Regions from separate parts of the Bacillus nitratireducens genome, predicted to be linked through region 2. Evidence: riboswitches for the same ligand, from Rfam matches in the RefSeq annotation. Region 2 holds a riboswitch; each other region holds the start of a gene.
What was found. Region 2 has a riboswitch for S-adenosylmethionine ahead of Q3V31_RS10715 (hypothetical protein). Riboswitches for the same ligand answer to the same signal wherever they lie in the genome.
Positions count from the first base shown of each region.

Region 1 (2,271 bases), on a different contig from region 2:
CAATTGAAGTACTACGTCAATTTTTAGAAGAAGTGAGAGAGCGAACAAACTATGTAGTGAAAGTATTGAATGTAGGCGGAGGTTTCGGTATACGTTATACGGAGTCTGATACACCGTTAACACTTGAAACGTATGTGGAGGCTGTAACAAGTACGATAAGAGAGCAGTTTACAGTATGTGAATACCCGCTTCCAGAAATATGGATTGAACCAGGCCGTAGTATCGTAGGTGATGCTGGAACAACAATTTATACAGTCGGATCGGTGAAAGAGATTCCTGGTATTCGGAAGTATGTTTCAGTCGATGGTGGGATGACAGATAATTTAAGACCAGCTCTATATGGAGCCCGTTATGAGGCGATGTTGGCGAATCGAGGGAATGATGAAAATGAAGAACTCGTTTCGATTGCTGGGAAATGCTGTGAAAGTGGAGATATGCTGATTTGGGATATTAACTTACCGCAAGTTGCTTCTTCTGATTTACTAGCAATTTCTTGTACGGGGGCATATGGGTACTCGATGGCGAATAATTATAATCGTATTCGTAGACCAGCTGTCGTCTTTGCAAAAGGCGGGACGTCACAAATTGTCGTAGAACGTGAAACATATGAAAATATCATTGGGAACGATCGCATACGTATTAAAGAGCTGGTGTGAATGAGAAAGAAGGAGTTGTCTAGTAAAGGCAACTCCTTTTAAAAAAATAAAAATAATTAAATATATCGGAAAACTAGGATTGAAAAAAATCAGAATTGTGATAAAATACAAATACAAAGCTTATCAAGAGAAGCTGAGGGAACTGGCCCTACGAAGCTCGGCAACCTGCTTATAGAAAGCAAGGTGCTAAATCCAGCAAAATGGAGTCCATTTTGAAAGATAAGGTAAAATATATTACCGAACAGTCTTTTCGAAATGGGAAAGATTTTTTTTATGAATAAAAAGGGGGGCTGTTCGCGTGAGTGTACGGGAACATTTTGATGAAGTATCTGAGAAAATTCAAGCGATGCTTGCTGATATGAAATATGGCTCAATTACAATTGTTGTGCAAGATGGAAAAGTGATTCAATTAGAAAAAAGTGAAAAAGTACGTTTAAAGTAAAAAGCGCTGACTAGAAAAACTAGAGGCGGTTTTAATCTATTTTTAATAGGTTAAAGCCGTCTTTTTGCTTTTACAGGGGGAAAAAATATGTTGACGTACGAAACGTGGAAAGAAAATAGTGTTTCATTTTCTGAAGAAGATGAAACGAAAGGCGCTCTGTCAGTATTAAGTTGGGCTTATAAAGAGTATAAGGATGAGATTGTATACGCATGTAGCTTTGGAGTAGAAGGTATGGTATTACTGCACCTTATAAACCAAGTAAATCCATCTGCTAAAGTTGTATTTTTGGATACAAATGTTCATTTTCAAGAAACGTATGAATTAATTCAAAAAGTGCGAGAACGATTTCCTTCATTAAATATTATGGAAAAACAGCCGGAACTTACACTTGATGAACAAGCGAAGTTGCATGGTGAGAAGTTATGGGAAAGTAATCCGAATCTTTGCTGTAAGATTAGAAAAATTTTACCGTTAGAAAAATCATTAGCAGCGGAAAAAGCGTGGATATCGGGCTTAAGAAGGGAACAATCAGAAACGCGTAAGCATACAAAGTTTATAAATCAAGATCATCGTTTTCAATCTATTAAAGTTTGTCCACTCATTCATTGGACGTGGAAAGAAGTTTGGCGATATGTATACAAATATAACTTGCCGTATAATCAATTGCATGATGTTGGATATCCAAGTATTGGGTGTGAGAAATGTACATTACCTGTAGGAGATGGTGGTGACTCAAGAGATGGAAGATGGTCGGGGAAAATGAAGACAGAGTGTGGCCTTCATTTTCAATAAGATAGATTTTGAAATAAAGCTAAGAAGGGATATAAAAAGATGAGTACAACAAATGAATTAGTAAACCGTATTGATGAAACATATGACATATCGAACATTGTAAAAGAAATTGAGCTAGACAAAATTGCGCTTAGTGATTTAGAACTTCTGGCGACAGGAGGATATAGTCCACTTACAGGATTTTTAGGAAAGCAAGATTATGATTCAGTCGTAGAAAAGCTTCGTTTAGCAAATGGTAGCGTGTGGAGTATACCGATTACATTACCTGTAACAGAAGAAGTAGCAAAAAGTCTGAAAGCCGGAGAGGAAGTAAAACTTGTTAACGATGGAAATGTATATGGTGTCATTCAAATAGAAGATATTTTTGTACCTGATAAAGAA
Region 1 covers NZ_JAUMJO010000001.1:791,978-794,248, reverse strand. Annotated here, with positions in the region: gene lysA (diaminopimelate decarboxylase) at 1-656, shown strand, start outside; SAM riboswitch class I at 774-882, shown strand; gene Q3V31_RS04170 (YezD family protein) at 955-1,098, shown strand; gene Q3V31_RS04165 (phosphoadenylyl-sulfate reductase) at 1,186-1,890, shown strand; gene sat (sulfate adenylyltransferase) at 1,930-2,271, shown strand, end outside.
Region 1: another riboswitch for S-adenosylmethionine. It lies ahead of Q3V31_RS04170 (YezD family protein); the one in region 2 lies ahead of Q3V31_RS10715 (hypothetical protein).

Region 2 (2,271 bases):
TTCATATAGTAAATCCCGTCTTTTTTTCTCTTCATTAAATACAAGCACTGGATCAAATTGTTCTTTATATAAATCAAGTAACGTAACAGAATGATTTGTTTCCCCAAGTCCTTTTTGCACATGCTCTAAAATCGCCGCATTAAAACTTGAAGGACTAGGGTGAGCGTATATAATTAGTACGTTCACTACAAAGCAACTCCCCTCTACAGTTAAATCTACCCTTTCTTTAACATCTTCTCTACGATTTGGACATTTTTCGAACTTTGTAACAAACGATTTAGTACTGTTAGTAACTCTTCTTTTTCTAAGCCTTTCAGTTGGTCTTTTACTGTACTCTCACCAGCACCTTGAATATCATACACAACTGCCGCCATATGCTTACAATAGTTTTCATACGGACACTCGCAGCTACTTTTTGTAAAATCAGTAAGGTCAATGATCACTTCATAGTTTCCCGCATTTCCAGTAACAAAAGCAACTACTTTCTTGTCTTGTATTTCAACATCTTCTACATGTCCAGCTTCATAATATTCATAACCTTTATCCATAATGTACTTTGGAATCCATTTCGTTATATCTTTTAATAAGTAAGCGTACATAACAACACTCCTTCCTTTAATTCCCTTTTGACTTCAAAAACCCTGCATGTTATTCTAATTACTGTCAAGTAGCGAGTCTACATGACAAAACGACTGACACCTATTCGGCGAAGGTGTCTCTTTTCATTTGCAGCCGATAATGAAGTGCCTCTTTCAGGCACATTCAATCTTTGACACTACACACTCAACACCATTCCCTTGTATCAGGCTGCTTTAGCAGTCTTTTACTCTACATACTTCGTTATTTCAAGAAAAAAAGAGAGCCTAGCTCCCTTTTCCCGCTTTATAAAATACCCCTTTTTCAGTAAAGCGATATTCATCATCAGCTAAAGTAATTTTCCCATCCAGTTTGAGTTCATCTAATAATCTCGATAAATAAAATTGATGTAACATTTTTTTCGTGAATTTTCCTTCATGATGCGAAACGATATGTTCTTGAATATCTAACAATGATATTGGCTTATCTTGCTCTATCATATATTCATAAACTGTACTACGCAGTTTTACGTATTTTTCGAGTGTCACAGTACTTCGCAACCCCTTTCTTCTTATTATATGTTTTCGTAATCGGTTTTTTTGCAACAAAAAAACCTCTCCGATAAGAAGAAGTTACGTATATCTTCGTCTTATCTCCCAGAACAAAAATGTTCTGCTGGAATTAGCACCTGCATCGCGGTTGCTGGGTTTCATCGGGCCAGTCCCTCCACCTCTCTGGATAAGAAAATATTCACTTTATAATAAACTATACGTAATTTCATTTTAATTGTCAAATAAATATAACAAATTATATTTTTCTCCTCAGCGTTCATACTACATGTATATGAGTAAAAAAGGAGGACTATGAAATGTATCAAAATGCCCGCGGATATGTACAAGATTCTTTTCAATCATTAAAAGAAGCAAAAAATTGTTTAGAAGAAGCACTACAAACAGTTGAAAAAGATTTTAATCGCGCACGTATTGAACAATCCCTTTACGCCGTAGAGCAAGCATTGCAAAGATGTGATTATACCGTTCACATTTTAGAACAAGATTGAAAACTTCCCATCAATAGATGGGAAGTTTTTTCAAATGGCATACTTCATTATTATTGCCGTTATGATTAAAAAATATACAGAATTAACAATTTCTAAAACCCCTACTTTTAATATAGAAATTTTTTTGCCATACAATATAATTGCTCGAATGACACTTGGTACGAATATAAGAGAACACCATGGATTGATAGCAAATACAATTGCCGTCAATACAATATGATACCCCCAAGATATGAGACGATACTTTGGATTATTTTTCTCACGAATCATTGTTTTCACATAAAACGTACTTCCTAAAAAATACAAAAATGAAATAAGCGCAATGAATACTGCTGTTTTATCGATTTGCTTCATTGAAAAATAATAACTGATTAAACCACCTATACAAAACACCATAATCGCACAAATATCATTTAGTAATGCTCGTTCATTTTTTTGACGAGCGTAATACATATTTACAATAAACAATGGAATCATTAATACTGCGAATAAAAGAATTCGCCATTCATATAATAAAGAAATCATCCCAAATACAAATGCAGTGATAGAATAAACAATTGCAGCGTGTAAAAACTCTTTTTTTCGTCTTTGCCTTATGTACATGAGAAATGGATACGTAGCGAGATAGATAAAGA
Region 2 covers NZ_JAUMJO010000002.1:864,332-866,602, reverse strand. Annotated here, with positions in the region: gene Q3V31_RS10725 (NAD(P)H-dependent oxidoreductase) at 1-186, opposite strand, end outside; gene Q3V31_RS10720 (SWIM zinc finger family protein) at 216-599, opposite strand; gene Q3V31_RS10715 (hypothetical protein) at 864-1,184, opposite strand; SAM riboswitch class I at 1,223-1,321, opposite strand; gene Q3V31_RS10710 (hypothetical protein) at 1,445-1,636, shown strand; gene Q3V31_RS10705 (YwiC-like family protein) at 1,667-2,271, opposite strand, start outside.

Region 3 (2,271 bases), on a different contig from region 2:
TTAAAAGCCATTCCTCATACGGTAACTCCAGTTCTTCCAACCTTTTCACTAAATGATTCGTCCATTCCTTATTCTCATGTAATATGTAAATTTTACTCATTTGTAATCCATTCCTTTCTTTTTGCTTCAACTAATGGCATCACTTTTTCAGAAAATCGTTTCATCTCTTCAAGCTGTGGCGAAAATTGTAAAAGTAATAACGTAACACCCACTTTTTCAAAAGCAAGTATCCTTTCTGCAATTTGTTCTGGTGTTCCGATTAAATTAGGACGTAACCCACGATTAGATACGGAATAATCATTGAGCTTCACTTGCTGTTCCAAATGCGATTTACTAATAAAGTCTTGGTAACCCGCATAACCTAAAGCATCATCTTTCACATCCGTTATGCGTTTCCATTCTTCTAATGCCTCTTCTTCTGTATCACGACAAATGACGTAAGCGGCAAGCCCGAATGACTGCAATGGCTCCTCTGTAACTTTCTTTCTACGATTCTTCATATCTTCTATTTTCACAGATACTTCTTCTACCGTTCCGCCATGCATTACATATGCATCCGCGTGGTTTACAATGACCTCTTTTCCTCGCTCACTCTCACCACCTGCATAAAGCTTAATGCCTTGTTTCTGCACAGGTTTTGGACTTAAATGTGTATGATGAAGCTCATAAAAGTTCCCTTTATAAGAAAACACTTCTTCTTTCCAAAGTTCCTTCAAAATTGTTACAAATTCCTCCGTGCGATCATATCTTTCATCATGTGCGGTAAATACCCCGCCGTACTGTCTTGCTTCTTCTTCCCACCATGCTGAAACTACATTCAATGTAAAACGACCATTACTTAATTGATCGATATTCGCTGCCATTTTCGCTGTAACAGCTGGATTATGAAAGCCAGGTCTTACAGCTGTCATAATCTCTAATTTATCCGTCACTGCTGCAAGTGCTGCCGCAGTTGTCCACGCCTCTAAACTTGGTGCTGACACACCTTTTATATCATTTAAATTTAATTCTGCAATAAGAGTTGTTGAAAAACCTAATTGTTCTGCCGCTTGCGCTGTTTGTTTTGCATACTCAAACGTAGGCGGCATAGATTCATCATCTACATTTCGAAGCCATCCCCCAAAAATCGGTAACCAAAAACCATACTCCACTACCTATTCCCCCTTTAACTTTTAGTCATAAAAAAAGCTACTCTTATCGAAATAAGAGTAGCCTTCTTGACTAAGTGAACCGCTCTTATCTTTCAGGTGTTTTTTCACCTGCAGGATTTGGCACCTTTCGTCTAAAACGAGGTTGCCGAAGTTTCATAGGGCCCGTCCCTCCACTTCTCAACATAAGAATTGTTTGATTTCCATTTATTATAATCATCAGAATAATAAAAAACAATATTTTAATACTTATTTTTCCGATAAATATTAAATGATATATGGAAAACCATATTGTTATAGAGATTTATAAGGGTATTATGTTGTTTTACTTGCGAATATATAAAGGGGTATGTTGTATCATGTCGAAAACATCATGTATAACCAAATTACTTTACTTCTATCGTAAAAACACATCAAAATAAATACGAACCAAAAGAGGTGTTAGTAGCATGAAAAATAAACGATGCGAGAATTGTGGTTCTACTACATTTAAAGAAGGCAGAGTTGGATTTGCCTATCATGCATATGTTTGTGAAGATGATTCTAGTAGGCTCTTTTCAGTGGGGAAACGTTCCAAACTATTAACTACATTTTGTTTAGAATGTGGTGAGGTGAAATCATTTAGAGTGGAGAAGCCGGAGATATTTGAAGAATAAAATAATACTAATTATATATTATGAAGATGTTTATTAATGATACAGTAGGAATGATAACAACGGACGATTTCACTACAACTAGAGTAAATACACCAATTATATTAATAAAAAACAAGAATAAAGTGTCTAAAATCCCCTATTTTAATCCAATAATGAGACATTATGTTAATATTAATAGAATCGCTTTATAATATGTATAGTTGCACAAAATTGAAAAACTTAAGGAGACAGATCAATTTTATGAGAAAATCATTCATATTACTTACTTTAATTCTAGTATTAGTCAGTGTTACGGCTGCTTGCACACAAGATAAAAAAGATAGCACCGTTGAAAATGGTCCAATAGAAGAACCAACCGCAAAAAATGAAAATGAAGAATTAATAAATTTTGAAGAAAAAGAAAATATGAGCCGCTTGGAACAAGGTATTTTATTAGTTGGTGAGAGTGCTAAGGGAGGCTATTACTT
Region 3 covers NZ_JAUMJO010000006.1:22,413-24,683, forward strand. Annotated here, with positions in the region: gene Q3V31_RS22060 (ATP-grasp domain-containing protein) at 1-100, opposite strand, end outside; gene Q3V31_RS22065 (LLM class flavin-dependent oxidoreductase) at 93-1,151, opposite strand; SAM riboswitch class I at 1,234-1,340, opposite strand; gene Q3V31_RS22070 (hypothetical protein) at 1,598-1,804, shown strand; gene Q3V31_RS22075 (DUF4352 domain-containing protein) at 2,045-2,271, shown strand, end outside.
Region 3: another riboswitch for S-adenosylmethionine. It lies ahead of Q3V31_RS22065 (LLM class flavin-dependent oxidoreductase); the one in region 2 lies ahead of Q3V31_RS10715 (hypothetical protein).